3 regions of the Mumia flava genome follow, and region 1 is predicted to be linked to each of the others. Evidence: predicted binding sites of a transcription regulator. Region 1 holds the regulator's gene; each other region holds the start of a gene.

The links. The regulator HrcA, encoded in region 1, represses chaperone genes, less so after heat shock. The targets are predictions, from matches to a motif close to TTGGCACTCGNNNNNNNCGAGTGCCAA.
Region 2: a site for HrcA is predicted at 8,931-8,957, ahead of groES (co-chaperone GroES). Genes of this name have one in related genera too.
Region 3: a site for HrcA is predicted at 2,836-2,862, ahead of groL (chaperonin GroEL). Genes of this name have one in related genera too.

Annotation. Positions count from the first base shown of each region.
Region 1 is NZ_PGEZ01000002.1:575,629-586,043, forward strand. Features, by position in the region: gene CLV56_RS16830 (PhoH family protein) at 1-741, opposite strand, end outside; gene dnaJ (molecular chaperone DnaJ) at 907-2,052, opposite strand; gene hrcA (heat-inducible transcriptional repressor HrcA) at 2,092-3,111, opposite strand; gene CLV56_RS16845 (DUF3097 domain-containing protein) at 3,330-4,172, shown strand; gene CLV56_RS16850 (hypothetical protein) at 4,162-8,922, opposite strand; gene CLV56_RS16855 (NHL repeat-containing protein) at 8,955-10,187, opposite strand; gene CLV56_RS16860 (ATP-binding protein) at 10,310-10,415, opposite strand, start outside.
Region 2 is NZ_PGEZ01000001.1:2,810,352-2,820,766, forward strand. Features, by position in the region: gene CLV56_RS13130 (Ig-like domain-containing protein) at 1-3,313, shown strand, start outside; gene CLV56_RS13135 (Ig-like domain-containing protein) at 3,463-5,058, shown strand; gene CLV56_RS13140 (Ig-like domain-containing protein) at 5,198-7,648, shown strand; gene CLV56_RS13145 (class I SAM-dependent methyltransferase) at 7,720-8,892, opposite strand; gene groES (co-chaperone GroES) at 9,110-9,409, shown strand; gene groL (chaperonin GroEL) at 9,506-10,415, shown strand, end outside.
Region 3 is NZ_PGEZ01000001.1:1,275,961-1,286,375, reverse strand. Features, by position in the region: gene CLV56_RS06095 (LysR family transcriptional regulator) at 1-319, shown strand, start outside; gene CLV56_RS06090 (thiazole synthase) at 455-1,228, opposite strand; gene thiS (sulfur carrier protein ThiS) at 1,234-1,434, opposite strand; gene thiO (glycine oxidase ThiO) at 1,431-2,642, opposite strand; TPP riboswitch at 2,644-2,751, opposite strand; gene groL (chaperonin GroEL) at 2,988-4,619, shown strand; gene CLV56_RS06070 (FMN-binding negative transcriptional regulator) at 4,753-5,409, shown strand; gene CLV56_RS06065 (GNAT family N-acetyltransferase) at 5,375-5,908, opposite strand; gene CLV56_RS06060 (N-acetylmuramoyl-L-alanine amidase) at 6,151-6,936, opposite strand; gene CLV56_RS21355 (hypothetical protein) at 6,972-7,106, shown strand; gene CLV56_RS06055 (ArgE/DapE family deacylase) at 7,167-8,429, opposite strand; gene CLV56_RS06050 (nucleotidyltransferase family protein) at 8,494-9,081, shown strand; gene CLV56_RS06045 (AAA family ATPase) at 9,130-10,023, shown strand; gene CLV56_RS06040 (vWA domain-containing protein) at 10,057-10,415, shown strand, end outside.

The sequences.
Region 1 (10,415 bases):
CATCTGCTCGGGCGAGGTGTTCTGGGCCTCGTCGAGGATGATGAAGGCGTCGTTGAGCGTCCGGCCGCGCATGTAGGCCAACGGTGCGACCTCGATCGTCCCCGCGGCCATGAGCTTCGGGATCGACTCGGGGTCGAGCATGTCGTGCAGCGCGTCGTAGAGCGGCCGCAGGTACGGGTCGATCTTCTCGCTCAGGGTGCCCGGAAGGTAGCCGAGGTTCTCGCCCGCCTCCACCGCCGGTCGCGTCAGGATGATCCGGTTGACCTCCTTGGCCTGGAGCGCCTGCACGGCCTTGGCCATCGCGAGGTAGGTCTTGCCGGTGCCCGCCGGCCCGATCCCGAAGACGACCGTGTGCTTGTCGATCGCGTCGACGTAGCGCTTCTGGTTCAGGGTCTTCGGGCGGATCGTGCGCCCACGGTTGGACAGGATGTTGAGGCTGAGGACGTCGGCCGGACGCTCCTCGGTCTCGGTGCGCAGGATCGCGATGCTGCGCTCGATCGTCTCGCGGGTCAGGCCCTGGCCGGTCCGGATCATCGTGACCAGCTCGCCGAGCAGCCGCTCGATCAGCGCCGACTCGGCGGCGGTCCCCCGGATCGCGATCTCGTTGCCACGCACGTGCACGTCGGCATCGAAGGAGGCCTCGATCAGCCGCAGGAACTCGTCGGCGGGTCCGAGCAGGGCCACCATCGGGATGCTCGCGGGGATCGTGACCGTGTGCTGGAGAGGCTCAGGCGTAGTCATCGGCGCCCCCTCGGGGGCAGAACTCCTTCATCGACCGGACGGGACCCCTCCATGGTAGGCGGCGCCTCCGACGTTGCGCGAGCACGATTCGGACGCTCCGCTCCCGGCGCCGCACCTCGGCCGTCCACGTGACGAGGGCGTACGTACGAACGCACCGGGCCGAGATCAGCGGAACGCGTCGCGCAGGCGCGTGAACACGCCGCGGTGCGGCGCCGCGAACTCGGCCTCGACCCGCTCCTCCCCGCGCGCCTGGGCGAGCTGGGTCAGCAGGTCGCGCTGCGCCTCGTCGAGCTTCGTCGGCGTCTCGACCACCACCCGCACGACCAGGTCGCCGCGACCCACGCCGCGCAGGTGCGGGACACCGCGGCCCCGCAGCGTGATCGACTCCCCCGACTGGGTGCCGGCCGCGATGTCGAACGTGAGCGAGGCGTCGTCGCCCTCGACGCCGGTGTCCGCCTCGAGGGTCGGCAGCACGACCTGGGTCCCGAGCGCCGCAGCCGTCATCGGCACCCGGACGTCGCAGTGCAGATCGTCCTTGCGCCGCGTGAAGACCTGGTGCGGCTCGACCTCGACCTCGACGTAGAGGTCGGCGGCCGGCCCGCCGCCGGGTCCGACCTCGCCCTCACCCGCCAGCTGGATCCGGGTGCCGCTGTCGACGCCGTGCGGGACCTTGATGGTCAGGGTCCGGCGCGAACGGACCCGTCCGTCACCGCCGCACTCCTCGCACGGGTTCGTGATCACCGTGCCGTAGCCCGCGCAGGTGGGGCACGGCCGTGCCGTGCGGATGTCGCCGAGGAACGAGCGCTGGACGTGCTGGACCTCACCGCTGCCGCGGCACGTGTGGCACGCGACCGGCTCGGCGCCGTCGGCCGACCCCTGCCCGTGGCAGCGCTCGCAGACCACGGCGGTGTCGACCTTGAGCTCGCGGGTCGTCCCGAACGCGGCCTCGGCGAGGTCGACGGAGATCCGGATCAACGCGTCGTTGCCGCGCCGCGCACGCCCGCGCGGACCGCGCTGGGTGCCCTGTCCGCCGAAGAACGCGTCCATGATGTCGCTGAACGTGAACCCCGAGCCGAACCCGCCACCGCCGGCGTGGCCCATCGGGTCGCCGCCGCGGTCGTACAGCGAACGCTTCTCGGGGTCGGACAGCACCTCGTAGGCCACCGTCACGCTCTTGAAGCGCTCCTGCGCGTCCGGGTCGGGATTGACGTCGGGGTGCAGGCTGCGCGCCAGCTTGCGGTAGGCCTTCTTGATCTCCTCCGGCGTCGCCTGGCGGCTCACCCCGAGGGTCTCGTAGTAGTCCTGGCTCATCGTGTCCTAGTCGTCGTCTCGTCCGGTGCCCTGCGGGCCTCAGTCGCTCAAGGTCTGGCCGACGTAGCGCGCCACCGCGCGTACCGCCGCCATCGTGCCTGGGTAGTCCATCCGGGTCGGGCCGACCACGCCGAGGGTGGCGAGCGGCTCGATCTCCGTGCCGTAGGTGGTCGCGACCACCGAGGTCGTCGCGAGCTCCTCGTAGGGACCCTCCGCGCCGATGCGGACGGTCAGGGTGCTCGGCGACGTCGCCTCGCCGAGCAGCTTCAGCAGCACCACGTGCTCCTCCAGCGCCTCCAGCACCGGCTTCACCGACGTCTCGAAGTCCGTGCCGAAGCGCGCGAGGTTGGCCGCGCCCCCGACCGCGACCCGCTCGTCGGCGCGCTCGTCGGAGAACGCACGCGTCAAGGTCGTGACGATCGCCGTGACCAGCGGCCGCTCGGACGGGCGGAAGGTCTCGATCAGGTCGGCCACCGACGTCGAGGCGTCGGAGAGCCGCTGGCCGAGCGCGGCGCCGAGGAGCCGGGCACGCAGGTCGGTGAGCAGCTCCTCCCCCAGGACCTCGGGAAGCTCGACGATCCGCTGGTCGACCCGGCCGGAGCTGGTGATCAGCACCACGAGCACGCGGGTCCCGTCGAGCGGGACGACCTCGACGTGCCGCACGGTCGAGCGGGTGAGCGTCGGGTACTGGACGAGCGCCACCTGATGGGTCAGCTGCGCGAGCAGCCGCACGCTCCGCTGGACCACGTCGTCGACGTCGACGGCGCCCTCGAGGAACGACTCGATCGCCCGGCGCTCCGGGCCGCTGAGCCGCTGCACGGTCGCGAGCCGGTCGACGAACAGCCGGTATCCCTTGTCGGTCGGGATGCGCCCGGCGCTGGTGTGCGGCTGGGCGATGAAGCCCTCCTCCTCCAGCACGGCCATGTCGTTGCGCACGGTCGCCGGCGATACGCCCAGACCGTGCCGGTCGACCAGCGCGCGGGAACCCACCGGCTCCTGCGTCGCGACGTAGTCCTCCACGATCGCGCGGAGGACAGCGAGCTTGCGCTCGTCCAGCACGGTGCTCACCACCCTCCGGTCGTCCTGCTGATTCTCGTACGGCACGGGCCGCACGGCTGGTCGCCGCGCGGCGCGGTCCCGCGGCGCTCGTGCGGCGCGGGCCGTACCGCTTGGCACTCTCGCATCCTGAGTGCCAGTCTAGCGAGCCGGACCAGCACTCGGGCACACCCCGTGTGTCGCGGCCCGGTACGGCCGACGCGCTCGGCTACGGTGCCCGGGTGAGTCACGACCGCTACGGATCCGACGTCCTCTCCGGCGACTGGCGCAAGCCCCCGCGCGGACGCTCGGTCGACGCGGTCGCCGAGGTCGGCCTGGTGGTCGAGGAGGTCCAGACCGACTTCTGCGGCGCCGTGGTCCGGACCGACCGCGACCTGCACACCGTGGAGCTGGAGGACCGGCACGGCCGGCGGCGCACCTTCCCGCTCGGACCGGGATTCCTGCTCGAGGGCCGCCCGGTCGTCCTGAGCGCGCCGGCCCGCACGGCCCCGCAGCGCGCCACCCGGACAGCCTCGGGCTCGACCGTCGTCCGTGACGCCCGGGCCCGGGTCGCCCGCGAGAGCCGGATCTACGTCGAGGGCCGGCACGACGCCGAGCTGGTCGAGAAGGTCTGGGGCGACGACCTGCGGGTCGAGGGCGTCGCGGTCGAGTATCTCGAGGGCGTCGACGACCTCCCCAGCGTCGTCGCGGACTTCCGGCCCGGCCCCGGACGCAGCCTCGGCGTGCTCGTCGACCACCTCGTCCCCGGGTCGAAGGAGGCGCGAATCGCGTCCACGGTGACCCGCGGCCCGCACCGCGAGCACGTGCTCGTCGTCGGGCACCCGTACGTCGACGTCTGGCAGGCGGTCAAGCCCGAGCGGCTCGGGCTCGAGGCCTGGCCCACCGTCCCGCGCTCGATCCCGTGGAAGCACGGGATCTGCCAGAGCCTCGGCTGGCCGCACCGCAACCACGCCGACATCGCGCAGGCGTGGAAACGGATCCTCGGCTCCGTACGCAGCTACACCGACCTCGACCCGGCCCTGCTCGGCCGGGTCGAGGAGCTGATCGACTTCGTCACCCGCTGACCCGAGCGGACGAGGACAGGTCCTGCGGCTCGACCTGGATCTCCACGTCGTCGAGGAGCAGCAGGCTGTAGAAGCCCTGCGGGTGGGCCGTCCCGGCATCGACGTCGACACGGCCCTGCTCGTTGTCGAACGACACCGCCAGCGCGGGGAACTGGGACCGCCGGCCCCGCACCGCGAGCTCCCAGCCCGGCGTCCCGGTGCTGCGGTACGACAGCTCGGCCGCGAGCGAGAGCGTGCTCTCGACCCGGATCTCGCCGACCACCAGCGTCTGCGGAAGGAAGATCAGGCTCATCAGGTCGAAGCCCACGGTCGCCATCAGGGTCTGCAGATCGAGCACGCCGCTGACGACGAACTCGACGAGATCGACGAGCCACCCGTCGCCCACGAGGTCCTTGACCGCCTCGCCGAGCGCCTCGGTCGCCGCCTCGCTGCGTGCCTCCATGTGGTCGACGATCCGCTGTCGTGCGTACGCCCTCATCGCCGACAGCAGCGAGCTCGGGTCGATCATCACGCTCTGCGTGCTCTCGATGTCGATGACAACCCGGTCGGAGAAGTCCAGCAGCACCCAGGTGAAGTCGCTGGCAGGCTTCTCCTCCGACCAGACCTGCACGGCGCCGCGCAGGTCCTCCGCGGCCCACGACGGAGGGTTCGGCTCGACGTTGACGACGTCTCCGCCCAGCAGGTAGGACGTGGTGCAGTACGGGTACTGGGTGCGTCGGACGACCGTGGGAGCCTCGCCGCGCCGCTTGCGGACGTCGAACTCCACCTGCGTCCAGGTCCCCCGCTCGCCGCCCAGCTCGAACCCGACGTGCGGGAACGCCAGCGTGTGCACCAGGTCGTAGAGCAGCACGAGGATGTCCTCGAGCAGCGAGACCGTCGCGTCGGACGTCGCGAGGTCGGCGATCAGTCCCACGACGGTGCCGGCGCCCGCCCCCTTCGCCTTCGAGAGCACCGCGGCCGCGGCGGCGGCCTTCTCGTCGTCCGACGCGTCCTCGTCGACCACCAGGTCCCGGATCGTCTCGTACAGGTCCCGAACGTCCTCGCCGACCGAGTCCGGGATCGCATCCTCGACGACCTGGAGGACGTCGGCACGCGCGAACGCGTAGGGCGACGGGAGCGCGGACGTGATCCGCAGGGTGCCGTCGAGCAGCTCCGGATCGCCGTCACCACCGTCACCCGCGCCCCCGCCGTCAGTCCCGTCGCCGTCGCCGTCACCACCACCGCCGGTCCCGTCACCACCGTCGGTCCCGTCACCACCGCCGGTCCCACCGCCGCCGCCGTCGGTGTGGTCGCCGCAGTCCAGCGGCGTGCCCATCGCGTCCCCCTTCGCCGAGTCGACCGTCGAGACCGGACCCTCCGGGGTCGGCCGTGCCCCGATGGCGTCGAGCTCGTTGAGCGCCGCGGCCTTCTGGGTCGGCGTCTCCGGAGGCGATGCGAGGTGGTCGTCGAGTGCACCGCCGGTCAGCGAGGCGACCTGCTGGCCGAGCGCGACTGCGGCGTCGAGCGCGTCCGCGGCCGCCTGACCGGACAGCTGGCCGGCCAGCTGGGCCGTCTGGCTCGCGACCTGCGACAGGTTCCCGAGCACCGAGGTGAGCTGGTCCTGCCCTGACAGGTTGGCGAACATCGAGCCGTCGCGAACTGCGTCGAGCGCGGACGTGAGCCCGGTCGGCATCGGGAACAGCAGCGGCCTCGCCACCTCGAGGGTGCTCTCGGGCATCGTCGGATCCAGGTCGCCGGCGACCTCGCCGGCACGGTCGACGTTGAGGTCGACCGGCAGGATCTGCGGCGCCTGGTGCGGGATCGGCGAGTCCTGCCAGTGGTAGAAGCGACGCGGGTCGACGTACTCCGAGGCGTTCGAGCGGCCGAGGATCGCCTCGGCGAAGACTCCGGCCGTCGGCAGGTGGACCACCTGCTTCCGCGGGTTCTCGCGCACCCGGGACTCGAGCGCGTCGATCTGCTCGAGATACTGGCCGACCTCCTGATCGAGGCCGAGGTCGGGGACCGGCTCGAGGTCGCGATCGACCACGACGACGAGGTCGTCCAGCACGTCGCGGTCGTCCAGGCTCGCGGTGCGCACCTGCAGCTCCAGGCGGGCCGCATCGGGCGACGCCGCGGTCCCCGCCAGGTCGCGCTGCACCGTCGTCACCCGGCGACCGACGGTCTCCTGCGTGGTGAGCCGCCCCGTGACAGGGAACCGTCCGTCGGCGAGCGGGGTCAACCCGACCTCTACCTCGAGCCCGACCTCGGCTCCCAGGTCCAGCGTGGCACCGGCCGCACGTTGTCCGCTCAGCGAGTGCAGCTGGACCGTACGCCCGCCCCGCACCGACTCACGGCTGCTGCCGCTTCCTCGGACCTCGAAGACGGGCAGGTCGTCGCCCGACCGGCCGACGAGGATGCTGTGGTTGAACACGCTCTCGGCCAGCCCCCGAGAACTCTCGATCGGCTCCAGAAGTCGGAAGATCAGCTGGTTGTCGACCATCGCGAGGGGGCTCGGGTCGATCAGCTGCGTCAGCGGCTGGGACGACGCGCCGCTCTGGACCCGCAGGTGCTCGACCACGTCGATGAGCTGTTCCTTCTCCAGCGAGGCGAGCAGGAACTTGGTGTAGCCGTACTTGTAGAACCGGAAGTGCTCCTCGATGTCCTCGATCTCGGCGAACGGGTTGACGTCCGCGATCGTCGCCAGATCGGTCATGATCGCCTCGGAGACGTCGAGGAGCGTCCGGTCGATCTCGCCCTCGAGCTGCGAGAACGTCAGCGTGGTGGTCACCGAGCGCCGGACGACCTGCTCGTTGCCGTGCTGGTCGGAGACGACGAACTCGATCTCGAGCTCCAGGTCGACACCTTCGTTCGGGTTGAGCAGGCGGTACTGACCGGCATCGACGTCCCGCTTGATCTTCGTCCGGTTGCTGCCGGCGCCGATCTCGTCGAACTCGAGGCCGTCCACCTCGACGGTGACCCGGTTCGCGCGGTCGATCGCGGACTTCAGCGCGTCCCGGAAGCGCTCCCGCATCTGCGGCGTGACGATCCGCAGCGCGACGTCCTCGTCCAACGGGACCGAGGAGACCGAGCCGAAGGCGCTGGCGCTCTGGTGGGACTGCAGCAGCACCGGGTACGACAGGTAGGTCAGCCGTCCGTCGAGCTCGAGGTCGACCATCGGCTCGAGGTCGACCATCGGCACGGTGAACTTCACGTCCGGGTTCGTCTCGGTCATCTCGACCTCGATCCGCCCGTCCACCCGGTCGACGGCATCGATCGTCACCTGGTCGATGCTCAGCTCGCCCGTGAGGTCGAAGGCCGCATCGGTCGGCGAGAAGCTCTTCACGACGTCGTCCCACTGCGCGAATCGCGCCGGCGCCGTCTCCCGAACCCCTCGGCGCAGCAGAGGCCAGTACTCGGCGACCACGTCGATCGTGAAGTCGAGCGGTCGGAAGGGCAGGTACAGGACCGGGGTCAGGCGGGTCGCCCGGGTGTCGACCAGGTAGCGCTGCAGAACCTCGAAGTAGTGCACGGTCAGCGCGTGCGAGTGGTTGTAGTTGGTGACGTTGCGCGTACGGGCGCGCTGTCGGCCGCGCTGGTCGTCCTCGACGACCACGGTCGACATCAGCGATCTGACGTTCGACGAGTTCTGCGCCGTGGCGTCGGAGATGTTCTGCACGAGGTCGCCGAGCACCTCGCGCTCACCGCGGGTCTCCGACTGGATCACGCCCTGGACGGTCCCCTGCGCGTGTACGAGGCTGCCGCCCAGCGCGTGGGCCGATGACAGCACGTTGCCCCCTGCCGCGGAACCCGAGGCGCCCAGCGGAAGGCCGAACGAGGAGAGGTCGGCAGCGATCCCGCCTGCGGCCGTCCCCGACCGTGCAGCCCCGCCACCCGTACCCCCGGTCAGACCCTGGCCGCTGACCCTGGTGGTCGCGTCGATCTCCGTCGAGCCGACCAGATGCTCCTGCGCCGTCGCTCGGACGACCTCGCTGATCGCACGCGTCTGCAGGATCTCGCTCTCGAGCCGCTCCTCTGCAGTGGTGGTCTCGTCACGGCGGCTGGTCTGCCTCTGGAACCAGTCCACGAACGCGATGTTGCGCGACTCCCCAGGAGCCAGCGCGAGACTGTGCAGCACGTCGCCGAGGTGGGTGCCCGCGGTGAGCCAGCGCTGCTTCAGCAGGGCCAGGTAGCCGAAGCTGACCTCGAGGCGGGCTCGCACGAACGCGTCGAGCAGCTGCTCGGGGGGCATCGGCTCGTCCGGGTCGGCGCGGTAGACGAGCTCGTGGTCGGCGAACTCGCGCCGGACCTCGCGCACGTAGTTGCTCAGCCGGATCGCCGTGTGCGTGCTCCCGGCCGGCTGCGGGATCAGCCCCGGCGGAGCGGACGGTCGTTCGAAGAAGACCGCCTCGGACGTCGGTGCGGGATCGGTGGTCACGGCGACGAACGGAGGCCAGGCGGCGAGCTCAGCCACCGTCGTCAGCCCGAACGCGTCGGCGAGCACCTCGGCGGTGCCCGCCGAGACGGCACGCAGCGCACGCGCCGGCATGCTGCCCAGGCCGTCCGCGGGCACGGTCGCATCGGCTCGCACGTAGCACCGCAGCACCCCCGGGTCCAGCGCGTCCTGGGACTCCGCCGCCATCAGGGTGGTGGCGTGCCGGGCTGGCGGGTACGCCGCCAGGTCGGCCAGGGTGCAGATCCCCAGCCGGCGCAGCGCGGCACGTTGCTCCGGCGGCACCGCGTCCGGCAGCCCTTCGGCGAGCTCGATGGTCATGTCTGGTCCCCCCGTTTCGTCAGCGACCGTCGTCAGCGGCGCTGGACGCGGAACGTCTTGGTCGTGGCGGGCCCCCAGCCCTTGATGTTGCGTGCCTGCACGGTCACCTTGTAGCGACCGAGGCGCAGTCGTCCGCCTCGGCGGAGCTCCCCGCGGGTCAGGCGGGCCGCCGAGGTGCGCCGAGTCTCCTTGTGCACGGTCAGGCCACGCTTCCTGACCACGACCGAGTAGCGGTCGATGCGGGCGTGGCCGGTCCTGGACGGCTTCGTCCAGTCGACCTTCCACTTCCTGGCCCGCGGCGAGCCCTTGACCTTGAGCCTGCCGACCTTGCCCGGTCGGGCGGCTCTGCGAAAGAGCGGCGGGAACGTCGCGACGTGGTTCCCCACGAAGCTGCCGACGACCACCCGGTTGTGCGGGTCGACGAGGAGGCCGTGGGGTCCGTCGAGCTGAGTCGCGGGCCCGCGCAGACGAGCCAGAGGCCGCGCATTGCCGCTGCTCCGGGGGTCGAAGACGGCGACGGTGTCGTGGGAGTAGTTCGCGACGTAGAGCCGGTGCTGGTCATCGGTCGCGAGACCCTTCGGCGCGTCGATGGTGGTGCGGCTGCCGCGGAGCCTGCGAGTCGGAGCGACGTTGCCGTCGTCGCTCTTGCCGTACTGGTTGATCGAGTCGTTGCCCGTGTTGGAGACGTAGAGGCGTTCACGGGCGAGCAGGATTCCCGACGGGTAGTCCATGCGGGTCCGTCCGCCGGCGATGCGACGCGCCGGCCGCGCGTTTCCGTCGGCGCCCGCGCGGTACACCGTCACCGAGTCGTCGAGCGAGTTCACCACGTAGATCCAGCCGGACGGACCCACCGCGACTGCAACGGGGCGGTCGAGGAGCGTGTCGGGGCCGGAGATCGTGCGGACCGGCGTCGGGTTGTTGCCGCCGCCGGGCGCGTACACCCGGACCTCGTTACTGCCGGCGACGTAGAGGTACCCGTCGGCGTCGAAGGCCACGCCCGCGCCCCAGCCGGCGATCGTCCGCACCGGCGCGACGTCACCGGACACATGAGGTGGAAAGACCGCGGTGCGGCCGATGGTGCCGACGAACAGGCGACCCGCCGTGTCGCGGGCGATCCCCTCGGGGTTGTACACCAGCGTGCTGGGGCCGCTGATCGTGCGCAGCGGTGGTCGGTTGACGTCGGCGGCGGTGGCAGGGGCTGCGACGACGAGGGTCGTGGCGAGCAGTCCTGCGGTGGCGGTGAGGATGGGCAGAGCGTTGCGCACGGTGATGCATCCGTTCGTGTGTGGACGGTGGTCGCGGATCAGGGGCGCTCGACGCGACGTCCCTGCTGCGGTCGGTCGTCTCAACCTAGGAACGGCGGGCCGGGCGAACCAGAGGGTTTTCCCTAGACCTTCCCCGCCGCGCCGTCCTCGGGAACGGGCTCGACCTCGACCTCGCCGTCCGCGACCAGGCGGGTCAGCTCGCTGCGTGACCGGATCTGCAGCTTGCGA
Region 2 (10,415 bases), on a different contig from region 1:
GGCCCCCACGGCCGGTGACGTCGCGGCCGAGACCGACGAGAACACCGCGGTGGACATCACCCTGGACGGCGCGGATGCCGACGGTGACGACCTGACCTACTCCTACACCCAGCCGGCCAACGGCGAGGTGACCGGTGACGGCCAGGACGTGACCTACACGCCGGCGGCGGGCTTCGACGGGACCGACACGTTCAGCTACACCGTCTCCGACGGTGAGGCCGAGGCGACCGCGACGGTCACGGTGACGGTGAACAACGTCAACGTGGCCCCGACGGCCGACGACCTGTCGGTCACGACGGCCGAGAACACCGCGGTGGACATCACCCTGGCGGGCTCGGATGCCGACGGTGACGATCTGACCTACTCCTACACCCAGCCGTTGAACGGCGAGGTGACCGGCGACGGTCCGAACGTGACCTACACCCCGGCTGCGGGCTTCGACGGCCAGGACGGCTTCACCTACACGGTCGACGACGGCAACGGCGGCACCGCCACCGGCACCGTCGAGATCACCGTGAGCAACGTCAACGTGGCCCCGACCGCGGGTGACGTGGCGGCCGAGACCGACGAGAACACCGCGGTGGACATCGCGCTCGACGGTGCGGACGCCGACGGTGACGACCTGACCTACACCTACACCCAGCCGACCAACGGCGAGGTGACCGGATCGGGTGCGAACGTCACCTACACGCCGGACGCCGGGTTCGACGGTGAGGACACGTTCAGCTACACGGTCTCCGACGGGCTCGCGCAGGCGACCGCGACGGTCACCGTGACGGTGAACAACGTCAACGTGGCGCCGACGGCCGACGACGTGAGCGTGACGCTCGCCGAGGACACCTCGGTCGAGATCACGCTCGCCGGCGACGACGCCGACGGTGACGACCTGACGTACACCTACACGGATCCGTCGAACGGCACCCTGTCGGGCGACGCTCCTGCGCTCACGTACACGCCGGACCCGGACTACAACGGTCCGGACTCGTTCGAGTACACCGTCTCCGACGGTGAGGCCGAGGCGACCGCGACGGTGAGCATCACCGTCACGCCGGTCTCGGACAACACGGCGCCCACCGCGGGTGACGTGACGGCGAGCACCGACGAGGACACCGCGGTCGACATCACCCTCGACGGGGCCGATGCCGATGGTGACGACCTGACCTACACCTACACCCAGCCCGCCAACGGCACGGTGTCGGGGACGGGTCCGAACGTGACCTACACGCCGGATGCCGGATTCGACGGCGAGGACACCTTCAGCTACACGGTGTCCGACGGCCTGGCCCAGGACACGGGCTCGGTCACGGTGACGGTGAGCAACGTCAACAAGGCGCCGACCGCCGACGACCTGTCGGTGACCCTCGCCGAGGACACCTCGGTCGAGATCGCCCTTGCAGGCGCGGACGCGGACGGTGACGCGCTGACGTACAGCTACACGCAGCCGGCCAACGGCGAGGTGACCGGTGACGGTGCGACCGTGACCTACACCCCGGCGGCGGACTTCAACGGTGAGGACTCCTTCGAGTACACCGTGTCCGACGGCCAGGCCGAGGCGACCGCGACGGTGAGCATCACCGTCACGCCGGTCTCGGACAACACGGCGCCCACCGCGGGTGACGTGGCGGCGAGCACCGACGAGGACACCGCGGTCGACATCACCCTCGACGGGGCGGATGCCGATGGTGACGACCTGACCTACACCTACAGCCAGCCGTCCAACGGCTCGGTGACGGGTGAGGGCCCGGACGTGACCTACACCCCGGCAGCCGACTTCAACGGTGAGGACTCCTTCAGCTACACCGTCTCCGACGGTCAGGAGGAGGCCTCGGCGACGGTGACGATCACGGTCGCGCCGGTCGACGACAACACGGCGCCCACCGCGGGCGACGTGGCGGCGGAGACCGACGAGGACACCGCGGTCGACATCGCCCTCGACGGGGCGGATGCCGATGGTGACGATCTGACCTACACCTACAGCCAGCCGTCCAACGGCTCGGTGTCCGGTGAGGGTGCGACCGTGACCTACACGCCGGCAGCCGGCTTCACCGGTGAGGACACGTTCACCTACACCGTCGACGACGGCAACGGCGGCACCGCCAGCGCCACCGTCACGGTGACCGTGAACGGCGTCAACGCCGCGCCGACCGCCGACGACGTGAGCGTGACGGTCGCCGAGGACAGCTCGGTCGACATCGTGCTCGCGGGCGCGGACGCCGATGGTGACGATCTGACCTACACCTACACCCAGCCGTCCAACGGCGAGGTGACCGGTGACGGTCCGAACGTGACCTACACCCCGGCGGCGGACTTCAACGGTGAGGACTCCTTCGAGTACACCGTGTCCGACGGCCAGGCCGAGGCGACCGCGACGGTCAGCATCACCGTGACCGACGTGGCCGACAACACGGCTCCGACGGCCGGTGACGTGGCGGCGAGCACCGACGAGGACGTCGCCGTCGACATCACGCTCGACGGCGCGGACGCCGATGGTGACGATCTGACCTACACCTACACCCAGCCGTCCAACGGCACGGTGTCCGGTGAGGGCCCGAACGTGACCTACACCCCGGCGGCCGACTTCAACGGTGAGGACACGTTCACCTACACCGTCTCCGACGGCCTCGAGCAGGCCACGGCGACGGTCACGGTGACGGTCGCGCCGGTCGACGACAACACGGCGCCCACCGCGGGCGACGTGGCGGCGGAGACCGACGAGAACACGCCGGTCGACATCACCCTCGACGGGGCCGATGCCGATGGTGACGACCTGACCTACACCTACACCCAGCCGTCCAACGGCACGGTGTCGGGCGAGGGCGCGGACGTCACCTACACGCCGGCTGACGGGTTCGACGGGACCGACTCGTTCACCTACACCGTCGACGACGGCAACGGCGGCACCGCCAGCGCCACCGTCACGGTGACCGTGAACGACACGATCGTCGAGAACACCCCGCCGACGGCTGGTGCCGTCTCGGCGACGACCACGAAGGACACCGCGGTCGGCATCACCCTGAACGGGGCGGACGCCGATGGTGACGATCTGACCTACACCTACACCCAGCCGGCCAACGGTGCGGTGTCCGGTGAGGGCCCGAACGTGACCTTCACGCCGGCGTCCGGGTTCACCGGGACGACGACCTTCACCTACACCGTCTCCGACGGCGAGGACGAGGCGACGGCCACGGTGACGGTCACCGTCAACGACACCAAGCCCGACAAGTGCGGGCCGCGTCCGGGCCACGGGGCCACCCTGTGGGAGCTCATCAAGTGGCTTGCCTGCAAGCTGCTGGGCCACCCGATCGGGCGCTGACAAGCATGAGCTCCACGTGAGCTGATGCACCGCCGGTGGGCGGGATCCTCCGGGATCCCGCCCACCGGTTCGTTCCACACTCTCCGTACCGATCTCGGGCGCTCGGAGCTCGCACCGAAGGGCCGTTCGCCGGTCCGAAGGAGATCGTCATGCGGATGCACACGACAGGGCGGGGGCGCCGTCCATCGGCCGTCGTCGCCGCGACAGCAGTCCTCGCCGGCTCGGGCCTGACCGGGATCCTCGCGTCGGGGCCGGCGCACGCCGCCGCTCTCGACGCGGACTTCGACTACGCGTGCAACGTCACGGCGGCCGGGCTCGCGCTCGGCGACCACGCGGTCGAGGTCAACGCGCGGGTGGACGTGCCCGACCGCGTCGATCCGGGCGAGATCCTCGCGCCGAGGACGACCACGATCACGCTCACCCTGCCCGAGACGCTGCGCCACGCCACCTACTCGCTGTTGAACGCGCGCCAGGCCGGCGGCGCGTCGGACGACGCAGCGGTCACCGTCTCCGTCGACGGCGTCGACGGGGCGCAGAGCTACCCGATCGAGAGTCTCTCCGCGCCGTTCAGCCCCGTACCGTCCGACGCCACCGAGCCGTGGCGGATCGCGACGTCGGGCGACGTCCCCGCCATCACCGTGCCGGAGGCGGCGGATGCCCCGGGTGAGGCCCGGGTTCACATGCCCAGCGCGTTCAGCGTCTCCGCATCGCTCCTGGACGCGAACGGCGGACTCGTCGGAGGCGACGGTGCGGTCGCGATGGCGTGCACCTTCGACGGCGACTCGGACGTGCTCGGGACGATCCCGGTGGGCCACGGCGACCCGCCGCCCCCGAGCCGGCTGAGCTACGCCTGCGACGTGGTGGCCGCCGGGCTCGGTCTGGGAGCCCACGAGTTCGGGCTCGACCTCGCGCTCGCGCTCCCTGGATCCGCCGTCGCCGGCGCGGAGGTCGGGCCCGCCGAGGGCGAGGCGGTGATCGCATGGCCCTCCGCGCTCGTGCCGAGCCTCGGGCCGACGACCTCGATCGACGTCTCGATCGAGGACACCGAGGTCGCCCTGGGTGCCGAGGGCCTCGACACGCCCGTACGCATCGGGCTGACGGGGACGGGCGCGGGTTCGATCGGCTTCCCGACTCCGGACCTCCGGGTCGTCGTCCCGGTCGAGCTCGGAGCGTTCACCCTCCCGTCGGCCGATCAGCATCCCGACCTCGTGGTGCCCGGCGCGGCGTGGCTGGAGGGGCCGGAGTCGATGAGCGTCGACGGTCTGGTGGAGCTGTCCTCCGGCGGGACCGGGAGCATCCGTGCCGACTGCGAGCTTGCCTCCTCGGCCGGCCCGATCGCCACGATCGAGCTGCTCCGTCCGAACACCCCGCCCACAGCCGGGGACCTGTTCGTGACGACCGACGAGGGTGCCGCGGTCGAGATCGCGCTGGCAGGTGCGGACTCCGACGGCGACGACCTCGCCTACGCGTCCACCCAGCCCGCTCACGGGTCGGTGTCCGGTGACGGCGCGACCGTGACGTACACGCCGGAGGCCGGCTTCACCGGTGAGGACTCGTTCACTTACACGGTCTCGGACGGACGGGCGGAGGCGGTCGGTACGGTCACCGTGACCGTCGACGAGATCGTCGAGGCGCCCGAGGACCGCTGCGGTCCGCGCCCCGGCCCGGGCGCGTCCGTCTGGACCTGGCTGCGGTGGCTGGTCTGCACGCTGATCGACGGTGTCGGAGGTGTGTCAACCAGGTAAAACCCGAGGTGCAATATCTCACGAGTGGTATTGCAACTCACGGTTACGTATGCGACGTTGCTCACGGTGGCCGCCTGCCGAGGCGGCCACCAGGCACGGGGCTCAACGGGGGCCGCGTGAGATCTGGAGGGGATCACAAGTGTTCGAGACCACGAGACGACGGCAGGGACGGCGTTCGCTGTCGCTGCTCGCATCGGGGGCTCTCGTCGCGGGGACGGCGTTGACCGCCACCGCACTGGGGGCCGGGACGGCGCACGCAGCCGACTTCGACGAGAACTTCAACTACGACTGTGACACCGTCGCTGCCGGGCTGCCGCTCGGTATCCACGACGTCGGGGTGCGGGCCCAGGTGTCGGTGCCGGACGAGGTGGAGCCCGGCGAGGTCATCCCGACCCGGAAGACGCAGATCACGCTCACGCTGCCGGAGACGCTGCGCAACGCGACGTACGTCCTGCTGAGCGCGCGTCAGGCCGGGGGCTACTCGGACGATGCGAGCATCTCGATCACGGCCGAAGGCGTGCCGGACCCGTTGGTGTACCCGATCGAGAACCTGTCGGCGCCCTTCAGCCCGGTCCCGCCGAACGTCGGTGATCCGTGGCTGATCCCGACCGAGGGGGACGTGCCCCCGATCACCGTGCCGTCCCAGGCCGAGTACCCCGACATCGTCCTCCCGACGGACGCGGTGATCCACATGCCGGGGGCCTTCACCATCACCGCGTCGCTGCTCAACGCCAGCGGCGGCCTGATCGGTGGCGAGGGCGCGGTCACGATGGACTGCACCATCACGAGCGAGTCGGACGTCTTCGGTGCGATCCCGATCGTCGAGGGCAACACCGCCCCGACGGCCGGCGACGTGGCGGCGAGCACGGACGAGGACACGCCGGTCGACATCACGCTCGACGGCGCGGACGCGGACGGTGACGACCTGACGTACTCGTACACGCAGCCGTCCAACGGCTCGGTCTCCGGTGACGGTCCGGACGTGACGTACACCCCGGACCCGGACTTCTTCGGTGAGGACTCCTTCGAGTACACCGTGGACGACGGCAACGGTGGTACGGCCACCGGGACGGTGACCGTGACGGTCGCCGACGTCGCCGACAACACGCCGCCGACCGCGGGCGACGTCTCGGCGTCGACCGACGAGAACACCCCGGTCGACATCACGCTCGACGGGGCCGATGCCGATGGTGACGAGCTGACGTACTCGTACACCCAGCCGGCCAACGGCTCGGTCTCGGGCGACGGTCCGGACGTGACGTACACCCCGGCGGCGGACTTCGACGGTGAGGACTCCTTCGAGTACACCGTCGACGACGGCAACGGTGGTACGGCCACCGGGACCGTGACCGTCACGGTCAACGACGTCGCGGTGAACACCCCGCCGACCGCGGGCGACGTCTCGGTCTCCACCGACGAGAACACCCCGGTCGACATCACGCTCGACGGCGCGGACGCGGACGGCGACGAGCTGACGTACTCGTACACCCAGCCGGCCAACGGCTCGGTGTCCGGTGACGGTCCGGACGTGACGTACACCCCGGCGGCGGACTTCGACGGTGAGGACTCCTTCGAGTACACCGTCGACGACGGCAACGGTGGTACGGCCACCGGCACGGTCACCGTGACGGTGAGCGACGTCGCGGTCAACACACCGCCGACGGCGAACGACGTGGCCGCGTCGACGGAGCAGGACACGGCGGTCGACGTGACGCTCGACGGCGCGGACGCCGACGGTGATGCTCTGACGTACTCGTACACCCAGCCGTCCAACGGCTCGGTGTCCGGTGACGGTCCGGACGTGACCTACACGCCGGCGGCCGGGTTCTTCGGTGAGGACTCGTTCGAGTACACCGTGGACGACGGCAACGGCGGTACGGCGACCGGGACCGTGACGGTGACGGTGACCGAGGTGGTCGTGGAGAACACGCCGCCGACGGCCGGTGACGTGGCGGCGAGCACCGACGAGGGCGTGGCGGTCGACGTGACGCTCGACGGGGCGGATGCCGATGGTGACGACCTGACCTACAGCTACGAGCAGCCGGCGAACGGCTCGGTCTCGGGTGACGGTCCGGACGTGACCTACACGCCGGCGGCCGGCTTCTCCGGTGAGGACACCTTCACCTACACCGTCTCCGACGGTCAGGCCGAGGCGACGGGCACGGTCACCGTGACCGTGAACGAGGTCGTCGTGGAGAACACGCCGCCGACGGCCGGTGACGTGTCCGCCAGCACCGACGAGGGCGTGGCGGTCGACGTGACGCTCGACGGGGCGGACGCCGATGGTGACGACCTGACCTACACCTACAGCCAGCCGTCCAACGGCTCGGTCTCGGGTGACGGTCCGGACGTGACCTACACCCCGGCGGCGGACTTCACCGGTGAGGACACCTTCACCTACACGGTGTCCGACGGTCAGGCCGAGGCGACCGGCACCGTGACGGTGACCGTCGACGAGGTCACCGAGCCGCCGGCCGACAAGTGCGGGCCCAAGCCGGGCAAGCACGCGTCGATCTGGACGTGGCTCAAGTGGATCGCCTGCAAGCTGTGGGAGTGCCTCGGCCACGGCCCGAAGTTCGGGCTCCGCTGAGTCCGATCCTGAGCGCATGATGCGCGGCTGAGCGCCGGTGGCGAGGTCCTGAGGGCCTCGCCACCGGTGTCTCACGTCGAGGTCGTCCGCTCCACCAGAAACGCGCGCCCCTGCCCGTCGACCCGGGTGAGGACCACCGTGGCCGTGGTCGTGCCGCGCAGGCCGAGCCGCTTGACCAGCGCCGTCGGGTCGACCCCGACGCCGCGCTTCTTGACGGTCAGTGTCCCGACGTCGCGGGCGCGCAGCGCGGCACGCAGCGCCTTCTCGCGGTACGGCAGCTCGTCCAGCACCCGATAGGCCGTCGCGTACGGCGTGACGACGTGCTGCGGGGCCGACACGTACGCGATGTGCTCGTCGACGAGGCATCCCCCGACGATCGATGCCACCGCGGTCACGAGACCGGCCCGGATCACGGCATCGTCCGGCTCGTACCACCAGTCCTGGGGCTCGCCGACCACGGGCTCGACGGCATCGGCCTCGGTCAGCGTCGCCACGCGGTCCCCGTCGAGAAGCGTCGCCCGGCGGCGCGCTCCGGCGTACGGTCGTCCCCACAGGCACGCCTCGACCAGGTCGCCGCCGTCGCTGACCCACTCGGCCTCGACGCCGTCGGGTACGGCGCCGTGAGCGATCCCGGGCATCGTCTTGACGACGCCGCGCCCCGTCAGCAGGCCGGTGACGAAGTCCCACGGCGGGGAGAAGTCTCCCGGGTCGAAGGTTCGGCCCCGGGCGGTACGGCGTGCCGGGTCGACGTAGGTCGTGTCGTCGGGGTCGGGTACGACCCGGGTCGCGTCGCCCTCCTCGACCGTGGCCCGCAGTCCGAGGGCCTCGATGTTCGCGCGCGCCATGGCGGCCCGGAGCGGGTCCTGCTCGATGCCGCGCACGTCGGCGCCGGCTCGCCCGAACGCCACCAGGTCGGCCCCGATCCCGCACCCGAGGTCGATCACGACCCCGGGTGCGCAGCCGACGAGACGCTCGGCGCGGTGACGTGCCACCGTGGCGCGGGTCGCCTGCTCGAGGGCCTCCGGCGTGAACCACATCCGGGCGGCGTCGGGGCCGAGCTTGCGTTCGGCGCGGCGCCGCAGGGCGACCTGCGACATCGCGGCGGCCACGAGCTCGGGGCTGTGCCCGGCACGCCGCAGCGCCGTGCCGAGAGCGAGGTCGTCGGTGTGCGCGGAGGTCCTGATCGTCTCGATCAGGCTGCGACCGTCGTCGCCCTGCAGGCGCTCGAAGGTGGCGACGTCCATGGCACTCAGTCTCCCAGCCGGACCGGACGTGCGACGGATTGGCACTCTGGTTGACCGAGTGCCAGCCCCGACCTACGGTAGGCGTTAGCACTCTCGTATGGTGGGTGCTAAATGGTGCACTGCCGCACGATCCCCGCGACGGCGTGCGACGAGCACCTCGATTGGACGAATCCCCCCGACTCACCACCGGGGTCACACCGAAAGGGGAGGTCGACAAGTGTCGGTCACCATCAAGCCGCTCGAGGACCGTATCGTCGTCAAGATTCTCGACGCGGAGCAGACCACCGCATCCGGTCTGGTCATCCCGGACACCGCCAAGGAGAAGCCCACCGAGGGTGAGGTTCTCGCGGTCGGCCCGGGCCGTTTCAACGAGGACGGCGACGAGCGCATCCCGGTCGACGTCAAGGTCGGCGACAAGGTCATCTTCAGCAAGTACGGCGGCACCGAGGTCAAGTTCGACGGCGAGGAGTTCCTCATCCTCTCCGCGCGCGACGTCCTCGCGGTCATCGAGAAGTAAGACGACCGGGCGCCCCAGCCTCCGCCGTACGCGGCTGGCTGGGGCCCGACCACCACGGCCCGTGCGACGGGCCGGACGAGACACGAAGAGGAACCCATGCCCAAGATTCTTGAGTTCGACGAGGGCGCTCGTCGTTCGCTCGAGCGCGGCGTCGACACCCTGGCCGACACCGTCAAGGTGACGCTCGGCCCCAAGGGTCGCTACGTCGTGCTCGACTCGAAGTGGGGCGCGCCGACGATCACGAACGACGGTGTCACCGTCGCCCGTGACGTCGAGCTCGACGACCCGTTCGAGAACCTCGGCGCTCAGCTCGCCAAGGAAGTCGCCACCAAGACCAACGACATCGCCGGTGACGGCACCACGACCGCGACGGTCCTCGCCCAGGCGATGGTCCACGAGGGTCTGCGTGCCGTGGCCGCCGGGACCAACCCGATGGCGCTCAAGCGCGGCATCGACGCGGCCGTGGAGGCCGTCTCGAACCGTCTGCTCGAGCTCGCGCGCGACGTCGACGACAAGCAGGACATGGCGCACGTCGCCACGATCTCCGCGCGCGACCCGCACATCGGCTCGCTGATCGCGGACGCCTTCGACAAGGTCGGCAAGGACGGTGTCATCACCGTCGAGGAGTCCAACACCATGGGCACCGAGCTCGACTTCACCGAGGGCATGCAGTTCGACAAGGGCTACCTGTCGCCGTACATGGTGACCGACACCGACCGCATGGAGGCGGTGCTCGACGAGCCCTACATCCTGGTGAACCAGGGCAAGATCTCGTCGGTCAACGACCTGCTCCCGCTGCTGGAGAAGGTCGTCCAGGCCGGCAAGGCGCTGCTCATCATCGCCGAGGACGTCGAGGGCGAGGCGCTGTCCACCCTGGTCGTCAACAAGATCCGCGGCACGTTCACCTCGGTCGCCGTCAAGGCGCCGGCGTTCGGCGATCGTCGCAAGGCGATGCTGCAGGACATCGCGGTGCTCACCGGCGCCCAGGTCGTCACCCCCGACCTCG
Region 3 (10,415 bases), on a different contig from region 1:
TGGTCTCGCCGACGGCGGATCGCCGATCGAGGTCGTCCAGCGCTTCGCCGACAACCACGTCGTCGCGGCATTCGTGGCCGCCGGCCAAGGGATCGCACTGCTGCCGCGAGGCTCGGCCAGCGTCGCCACGGCACGTGGGCTGGTCGCGCTCGAGCTCGGGGGTGTCCGCGCGGGCCGCGAGGTCTACGCGCTGGCGCGACCCGATCGTGCCGCGCGCGCCGCAGTCGCGCGGGTGCTGGCCAGCCTCGGCGAGGTCGCCGCCGAGCTGGAGGCCTCGGTCCCCGCCCCGACCGCCCTGGACGCCGACGCGCCGAGCTGAGCCGCCGACGGTCTGCCCAGCCGGCTGGGCAGACCCTCACCTGGCTGGGACAACCTTCGGTGCCGAGTGATGGTCTGCGTAGCCGGCTACGCAGACTGCACCCCGCTCAGTGCACGCGGTGGTCGGGGCCGCCGCTCACCCGGTGCCGACGAGTCCCTCGGTCGGGCTCGAGGCGAGAGCGGACTCGCGCCGCGGGATCCGCCCTGCGAGCTTCGCATCCCGCCCCGCCCGCACCGCGGAGGCGACCGCGGTCGCCATCCGTACGGGATCCTCCGCCCGGGTGATCGCGGTCGCCGCGAGGACGGCGTCGCAGCCGAGCTCCATCGCGAGCGCCGCGTCGGATGCGGTCCCGATCCCGGCGTCGAGCACGACCGGGACGTCGACGGCGTCGCAGATGGCAGCGATCGCTCGCGGGTCGGTGATCCCGAGTCCGGAGCCGATCGGTGCTCCGAGCGGCATCACGGTCGCGCACCCGAGGTCGGCGAGCCGGCGTGCGGTGACCAGGTCGGCGTTGGTGTACGGGAGGACGGTGAAGCCGTCGCGGACCAGCGTCTCGGCCGCGTCGAGCAGCTCGACGACGTCCGGGAGCAGGGTGTCGTCGTCGGCGACCACCTCGAGCTTCACCCAGTCCGTCCCGAGCGCCTCGCGGGCCAGGCGGGCCGTGAGGACGGCCTCGCGCGCCGTGTGGCACCCGGCGGTGTTCGGGAGGATGCGTGCGCCGTGGTCGCGAACCACCTCGAGGATCGATCCTGGCGAGTCGGGACCGACCCTGCGGATCGCGACCGTGACGAGGTCGGTGGCGCTGGCGGCGAGGCAGGCGGCGAGGACGCTCGGCGACGCGATCCCGCCCGTGCCGAGGAACAACCGGCTGCGCAGCGAGGCGCCGGCGATCTCGAGGTCGTCGGACATCGCGCTCACCCGCCCTGGACCGCGGTGACGACCTCGACCTCGGACTCCTCGTCGACGATCGCGGACTCCCACGTCGACCGTGGCACGACCGCTCCGTCGACGGCGACCGCGACGTCACGGCGCGGCAGCGCGAGCGCGACCAGAAGGTCGGCCACGGTGATCGGGGTGGCGAGGTCGCGGTCCTCGCCGTTGACCTGGACGCTCATCGTTCTCCTCGGGTTGCGGGACTGGGGGTAGGGCTGGCGGCCGTGCGCCGGGCGATGCGCCGCGGGTCGGCTTCGGGCATCGGATCGGGTCGCCCCTCGACGTGCGCGACGATCGCGTCGGCCGTCAGGGGCGCGAGGAGGACGCCGGAGCGGTAGTGGCCGGTCGCGACGAGCAGTCCGTGCACGTCGGCCGGTCCGACGAGCGGAAGGTTGTCCGGCGTCCCCGGTCGCAGCCGCGCGACCGCGTCGGTGAAGCGGCAGCCCCGCAGCTCGGGGACGACCTGGACCGCGACCCGCAGCAGGTCGTGGACCGCCTCCACGGTCACGTCCTCGTCGTACCCGACCTCCTCGGTCGTCGCGCCGACGACGATCTCGCCGTCGTCGCGCGGGACCAGGTACACGCCCGTGCCGCGCACGAGCGCCCGGACGGTGTGCTTCAGCAGTCCCGCGCCGCCCCGTACCCGCAGGATCTGACCCTTCACGGGCCGGACCGCGTCTGCGAGGGCGGGCGGCACCCCGGTCGTCTCACGCAGCCGCGCCCCACCCGCGGCGACGACCACGTCGGCGCGATGCGTACGCCCGTCGGAACGGGTCCTGACCCCCTCCGCCGTGCCGTCCGTGGTGACCACGTCGGCGTGGTCGGCGACCAGCTCGACGCCGCGTGCTCGGACCGCCTCACGGAGTGCGGCGGTGAGGCGCCGGTTGTCGACGCTGTGGTCACCCGGCACCGCGTACGCGCCGTGGAGTGCCGGGTGGAGCGCGCCCTCGCGCCGCCGGAGCTCGCGCCGCCCGACCGGCTCGACCGCGATCCCGTGCCGCCGCATCAGCGCGACCGACCGCTCCACGTCCGAGGCGTCGTCGCCGGTGGCGGCCGCGAGCAGCGTCCCTGCTCGACGAAGCTCGGGATCCTGCCCGCTCGTCCTCCCCAGGTCGGCGGCGAACCGCGGCCACCGCCGGAGCGAGCTCGTCCCGAGCGCCAGCAGCGCCTCCTCGCCGAACCACGCCTCGCCCCCCGGCGCGAGCATCCCGGCCGCGGCCCAGGACGCGCCCTGCCCGGGTGCGGGGTCGAACATCGTCACGTCGTGCCCGTGCTCGGCCAGCCGCCAGGCGCACGACAGCCCGACGATCCCGGCGCCCACCACCGCGACCGACGTACGGCTGCGCCCGGCGGGTGAGCGCGGGCGAGAACCCGCCTGGGTGGGGGACACCGACGGCGACACTCCGACTCCCTTCGCCGGCATGACCCGGATCAGGTTCGGCGGTCGGGGCGGCGTCAGCCCCCTCTCAGCCCGTGCCTGGGCTCCCGCGTGGACGTGAGGCACCCTAGGAAGGCGAGGCGTGCCGGGTCAAACCCGGACGGCCCACCTTTGCACTCGTCAGGTCCGAGTGCTAAAACTGGACTTAGCACTCGTCTCGTACGAGTGCTAGGTACGAATCGGGTCAGACCGATGAGGCTCGAAGGTCGCGGCGAGAAGGGATCGTCGCGGACGCGGGCCGTCCGTCGCGGGCATCGCCTGGCCCATCCACCTCTACGCGGAGGAATCGCGGGAGACATGCCGAAGACCATTGCATTCAACGAGGAAGCCCGGCGCGGCCTCGAGCGCGGGATGAACACCCTCGCCGACGCCGTCAAGGTGACCCTCGGCCCCAAGGGCCGCAACGTCGTGCTCGAGAAGAAGTGGGGCGCCCCCACGATCACCAACGACGGCGTGAGCATCGCCAAGGAGATCGAGCTCGAGGACCCGTACGAGAAGATCGGTGCCGAGCTCGTCAAGGAGGTCGCGAAGAAGACCGACGACGTCGCGGGCGACGGCACGACCACGGCGACCGTCCTGGCGCAGGCGCTGGTCCGTGAGGGCCTGCGCAACGTCGCCGCCGGCGCCAACCCGATCGCGCTGAAGCGCGGCATCGAGCAGGCCGTCGAGGCGATCAGCGGTCAGCTGCTCGGGATGGCCAAGGACATCGAGACCAAGGAGCAGATTGCTTCGACGGCCGCGATCTCCGCTGCTGACACCGGCGTCGGCGAGATCATCGCCGAGGCGATGGACAAGGTCGGCAAGGAAGGCGTCATCACCGTCGAGGAGAGCAACACCTTCGGGCTCGAGCTCGAGCTCACCGAGGGCATGCGCTTCGACAAGGGCTACATCTCGCAGTACTTCTACACCGACCCGGAGCGCATGGAGGCGGTGCTCGAGGATCCCTACATCCTCATCGTCAACTCCAAGATCTCCAGCGTGAAGGACATGGTCCCGGTCCTGGAGAAGGTCATGCAGTCGGGCAAGCCGCTGCTGATCATCGCCGAGGACATCGAGGGCGAGGCGCTGGCCACCCTGGTCGTCAACAAGGTCAAGGGCACGTTCAAGTCCGTCGCCGTCAAGGCTCCGGGCTTCGGTGACCGCCGCAAGGCCATGCTGGCCGACATCGCCATCCTCACCGGTGGCGAGGTGATCAGCGAGGAGGTCGGTCTCAAGCTCGAGAACGCCGACCTGTCGCTGCTCGGCACGGCCCGCAAGGTCGTCGTGACCAAGGACGAGACCACGATCGTCGACGGCGCCGGCTCGGACGACCAGATCGCCGGTCGCGTCAACCAGATCCGTGCCGAGATCGAGAACTCCGACTCGGACTACGACCGCGAGAAGCTCCAGGAGCGCCTCGCCAAGCTGGCCGGCGGCGTGGCCGTCATCAAGGTCGGCGCGGCCACCGAGGTCGAGCTCAAGGAGCGCAAGCACCGCATCGAGGACGCCGTTCGCAACGCGAAGGCCGCCGTCGAGGAGGGCATCGTCGCCGGTGGCGGCGTGGCGCTCGTCCAGGCGACCGCCGCGGCGTTCGAGAAGCTGGAGCTCGAGGGCGACGAGGCCACCGGTGCCCAGATCGTGAAGGCGGCGGCCTCGGCCCCGCTGAAGCAGATCGCGGTCAACGCGGGCCTCGAGGGCGGCGTCGTGGCGGAGAAGGTGTCCGGTCTCGCGGCCGGCCACGGTCTCAACGCGGCCACCGGCGAGTACGTCGACCTGATCGCCGAGGGCATCCTCGACCCGGCCAAGGTGACCCGCTCGGCGCTGCAGAACGCCGCGTCGATCGCGGCGCTGTTCCTCACCACCGAGGCCGTCGTCGCCGACAAGCCCGAGAAGGCTGCTCCGGCGATGCCGGACGGCGGCATGGGCGACATGGGCGGCATGGGCTTCTGATCGCCTGATCGGAACCCGAGCGCACGCTCGCAGCACGGAGCCCCGCCGGTCCTCACGGATCGACGGGGCTCCGTCGCGTCCGGCCCTCCCCTGCCGGCCCTGCCCCGTCCGTCCCGCCGCGTACCGTGGTCGCATGTACGTGCCCCGCCCGAACGCGCTGGACGATGCGGCCGAGATCGATGCCCTGGTCGCGGCCGTGGGCGCCGGGGACCTGGTCACCGTCGACGCGGACGGTCGTCCGCAGTCGACGCTGCTGCCGGTGCTGTGGCTGCGTGAGGAGTCCCGGGTCGTCGCCCACATGGCGAGGGCCAACGCGCACTGGCGCACGATCGTGGACGACGCCGCGGCGCTGATGGTCGTGAACGGTCCTCAGGCGTACGTGTCGCCGTCCTGGTATGCGACGAAGCGCGAGCACGGCCGCGTGGTCCCGACCTGGAACTACTCGGCCGTCCACCTGCGCGGCACCGTGAGGGTCCACGACGACCCCGACTGGGTCCGCGACGCCGTCACGCGGCTCACCCGGCACCACGAGAGCACCCGTACGCCCGTGTGGGACGTGACCGACGCGCCGGACGCGTTCGTCGACCAGCAGCTGCGGGCGATCGTCGGGGTCGAGATCCAGGTCGACGCCGTCGAGGCGAAGGCGAAGCTGAGTCAGAACCGCTCCGAAGCAGACCGTCGCGGCGTCGTGGAGGGGCTGCGCGGCGAGAGCGCGGCCGCCGCCGCCGAGGTCGCCGACGCGATGGCGGCCGGGCTCACCACACGTCACCGCGACGCCAGTCGCAGCTGATGGGCGCGCTCGCGTCCAGGACGTGGCCACAGGGCAGGACGAACACCGACCCGTCGTCCTCCGGCGTCCGCACCGCCGAGCCGTCGGGCCGCACCACGGACGTCGGCCCGCGCCACGGGATCCACCCGGCGGCGCCGTAGAACGGCAGAGCCAGATCGGTCGACGCGAGCGCGCCGAGGTCGTAGCCGTCCTCGATCAGGCGGGCGACCTCGCCCATGAGTGCGGTCCCGAGGCCGCGCCGGCGCCGCGTCGCCGCCACCGCCACACCCTCGACGTACCCGGTGGCGTACGAGCGGGTGCCGATCCAGAGCGTCCGGGTGACGACGGACGCGTGCCCGAGGAGCACGCCCGAGCGGTACGCGAGCACGTGGGTGCCACCGAGGGTGTGCTCCCAGTCCTCGGCGCCGAGATCGCCGTCGAAGCTGCGGACGAGGAATGCGCGGATCTGGCGCAGCGCGGAGCCACCGAGGTCCTTGGTCGCCCGAGTCTGGAGCTGCACAGACCGAGCGTAGGTGCGTCGCTCGGCGCGCGCGGGTCACGAGGCCGCCTGCGACCGTCGCCTCGTCGTCCCGCCGACGGTCGTGGCCGGAGGTAGTCCCACACGGTTGTGGCCGCCGTCGGCTCATTCTCGCGCACACCGTGCGCGCACGGTGTGCGCGAGAATGAGAACGACCCTCCACGTCGTCGCGCTGCGCGGGCGCCGCGCGAGCCTCGCCGTACGGCCGACAGCCCGAAGCCGCCTCAGCCCAGCAGCGACCGTCGGACGCCGGCGGCGAGGGCACGGGCGTACCGCTTCTGGCCACGCTTGCTGTGCATCACCTTCGCCTCGCGGCGGTTGCGCATGTTGCCGAGCTCGACCATGACGGTCGGGATCCGGCTGAGGTTGAGGGTCGCGAGGTCGCCCCTGATGTCGAAGCCGTCCCCGCCCGCGATGTAGTTCGCCTTCCGGAACCCGCGCTGCGCCAGCGCCCGCCGGACGTCACGTCCGAACCCGACGGTGCCGGAGGCACGGTGCCGCTTGGTCGAGACGATCACGTGGAACCCGCGTCCGCCGCTCGTCGACCCGTCGGCGTGGATGCTGACCTTGGCGTCGGCCGGGCGTGCACGGCCGCGGAAGCCGCGGTTGCCGAGCTTGCCCCGGACGTCGACGCACGGACCCCACAGCTTCAGGCTGTTGCGGGTTCGGGTCATCACGACGCGTGCGCCCAGGTCGCGCAGCCGAGCGCGCAGCCGCTTCGCGACCCGGAACACGAACGTCGCCTCGGGCCAACCTGCGTTCGTGGCTGTCCCGGTGGTGTTGCAGGCCTTGCGAAACCCTCCGGCGGGGACGAGCTGGTTGATCTGGGCCGGGTGGCGCGCGTTGCCGAGCTGGTGGCCGGGGTCGATCACGATCACCCGTCCGGCGAGCGGTCCGGCGCGCGCGTCGGGGTCCACGCCGCCGCCCGCGACCGGGCGTGCCTCCGCGCTCGTCGGCACGGCCACGAGCAGGCTCGCGGCCGCGAGCAGCGCGATCCGTCGACGGTCCACCCCACGAGGCTAACCTCGCCCCGTAGGGTGGAGCCATGAAGTACCTGCTCCTGATCGTCGTCGTGCTCGCCGTGATCTGGTTCTTCCGTGTCCAGATCATGGCCAAGGTGCTCGGGCAGGACGAGGCCCGGGTCCGCCGGATGCTCGGCCGCCGCAAGGGCGAGCGCTGAGCGGCGCCTCCTGACCCGGCACAGCGTCAGGGCGCCCAGCCCTGCGCAGACCGGCCGACGCTACGTGCAGTGGGCGAGCGCGGTCAGCACGTACGCGCCGGCGCAGCGCATCACCTCGTCGATCGCGACCGACTCGTTGACCGCGTGCGCGTGCAGGATGTCGCCCGGCCCGTACTGGACGGTCGGGACGCCCGTGGCGCTGTAGAGCCGCAGGTCAGACCCGTACGGCGCCCCGACCGCCGGTGGGTGGGGTGCGCCGGCGGCGACGGCAGCGTCCTGCACGACCTCGAGCAGCGCGTGGTCGTCGGGCAGCCGGCCGGGCGCGAACACGCCGCCGGGCCAGGTGACCTCGACCGGGTGGTCGCGCAACCAGAGGTCCTCGAAGCACGCGGCGTTCACGGCCGCGACCAGCTCGGCTCGCGCGGACGCGACCGACTCGCCCGGCCGCACGCCGTACCGCCCCTCCACGATGCAGAGGTCGGGCACGGTGCTCGCCCAGTCGCCGGCGTAGATCGTTCCGATCGAGAGCGGCCACGGCAGCATCAGGTGCGCGAACCGGTCGGGGATCTCGGCGTTGCGCTTCGTCTCCAGGTCGCGCAGAGCGTCCCGCACGACGTCGAGAGCGTCCAGCGCGCTGATCCCGCTCGTGCGCATCGAGCCGTGCGTGGCGCGCCCCCGCACGACGAGACGGAACGTCAGCGAGCCGGCGTTGTCGGTGACGACCTTGTCCGCTGTCGGCTCCGCGATCACGCACGCGTCGGCGGTGTGGCCGCGACGGAGGGTCGCGTACGTCCCGAGGCCACCGTCCTCCTCGCCGGTGACGGTGTGCAGGGCGAGCCCCCGCTGGAGGTCGATCCCGGACGCACGGATCGCGTGCGCCGCGCCGAGGATCGCGGCGACGCCGCCGAGCATGTCGCAGGTCCCGCGTCCGTACCACCGCCCGTCGTGCTCGCGGAGCGTGAACGGGTCGTGGTCGGCCCACAGGGCATGGTCACCGGGCGGCACGACGTCGACGTGCCCGTTGAGCGCCAGCGCGGGGATGGTCTCGGTCGGGCCCAGCACACCGACGGTGCCCCACGCCTCGGCACGTTCGACCTCCATGCCGGGGAAGTCGGGCTCCTGGCGCACCTCGGGCAGGTCCACCTCCCAGTGGTCGACGGCTGCGCCCAGCTCTGTGAGACGGTCGGCGCACCAGTGGCTCGCGGCCACCTCGCCGGGGGTCCCGTCGACGGGCGCGAGCGCGACCAGCGCCGCGAGGTCGGCGGCGACCAGGTCGGGGTCGAGGTGGGCGAGCACCTCGGCGGGGTCGGGTCGTTCGGTCACCCGATCAGTGTGCGACACCTGCGCCGCGCAGGCACCACCGGTGGGCCGTGGCACGATCATGGGCATGACCCGACAGGTGCGTGCGGTCGGCGTGCTGCTCGCCGCCGGCGCGGGTCGGCGGATGGGCCGACCGAAGGCGCTCGTCCGAGCCGCGGACGGGACGCCGTGGGTCCGCCGCGGCGTCGACGTGCTGCGCGGCGGCGGCTGCGAGGAGGTCGTGGTCGTGCTCGGGGCGTCAGCCGACGCCGTACGCCCGCTGCTGGCGGACGCGGACGTACGGATCGTCGAGGCGGCCGACTGGTCCGTCGGCATGGGGGCGTCGCTGCGCACGGGCCTGCGGGCGCTCGACGACGGCACGACCGGTGCCGACGCCTGCCTCGTCTCGCTGGTCGACCTCCCGGACGTCGGCCCGGACGTCGTCGCCCGGCTCCTCACGACCGCTGCTCCCGATGCGCTCGCCCGGGCGACGTACGCCGGCCGCCCGGGGCACCCGGTGCTGGTCGGGCGGTCGCACTGGCCGGCGATGGCGGCGTCGCTGTCGGGCGACGAAGGCGCGCGACGCTATCTCGCCGACCACGGCGCCGCGGCCGTGGAGTGCGGCGACCTCGCGACCGGGCAGGACGTGGACCGCCTCGACGACGTCGGCACCTGAGCGCGACGCCGCACGCCCACGCGGGGCGTGCGGACTAGGGTGGGCCGCGTGGACCAGCCAGCCAGCAGCGACGACCTCGCCCGCGCCCTCGCGGGCACCGGCTACCTCGCCGACGACGGCCTCGCGACGATCGCGTACCTGTCCCTGGTGATGCAGCGGCCGCTGCTGCTCGAGGGCGAGCCGGGCACCGGCAAGACCGCGCTCGCCGAGGCGCTCGCTGCCGCGTACGGGCTGCCGCTGATCCGGCTCCAGTGCTACGAGGGGATCGACGCGTCGCAGGCGCTGTACGACTGGGACTTCTCCCGGCAGATCCTGCACCTGCGCGCGGTCGAGGCGACTGCGCGGGTCGACGGTGCGAGCGATCTTGCGGTCGAGGAGGTCGAGCAGACGCTGTTCGACGAGCGGTTCCTGCTGGCGCGGCCGATCCTGCGGGCACTGCGGGAGGCACCGGTGGTGCTGCTGGTGGACGAGATCGACCGGGCCGACGACGAGTTCGAGGCGTTCCTGCTCGAGGTGCTCTCGACCAACCAGGTGACGATCCCCGAGCTCGGGACGATCCGCGCGGCGCAGCCGCCGGTGGTCATCCTCACCTCGAACCGCACCCGCGAGCTGCACGACGCGCTGAAGCGTCGCTGCCTCTACCACTGGATCGACCATCCCGACCTGACCCGTGAGGTCGAGATCGTGCGGTCGCGGATGCCGGAGGTCTCCGACCGGATGGCGGAGCAGGTGGTCACGGTGGTGCAGCAGCTGCGCGACCGCGGCGATCTGCTGAAGCCGCCGGGGGTCGCCGAGACGCTCGACTGGACCCGGGCGCTGGAGCGCCTCGGGCGTGACGAGCTGGACCTCGCGACGGCTGCCGCGACCGTGGGGGCGGTGTGCAAGTACCGCGAGGACACCGAGCGCGTCCGGCTGGCTCTCGACTCGCTGCTCGCGTCGTAGCCGGTCGGACGGGCCGAACGGCGAAGGAGGGCGATGGCGGACGTCGAAGTCTTCGTCGGGTTCGCCCACGCGCTGCGTGCGGCCGGCCTCGACGTCACCGCGGACCGCACCCAGACGTTCGTCGACGCGGTCACCCGGGTCGGGGTCGCCGATCGGCAGGCGACGTACTGGGCCGGCCGCGCGACGCTGTGCTCGGGCCCGGACGACCTTGCGGCGTACGACCACACGTTCGCGTCGTGGTTCACGCCCGAGGAGCCGGTGCTGCGCCGCCGACGTGACGAGCCGCCGCGGACCGTGGTGCAGGCCGCGCTCGACGACGGCGAGTCCGGCGGTGCGGCGGGGGACACCGACGATCAGCAGGTCGCCATGATCGCGAGCGGGACGGAGACGCT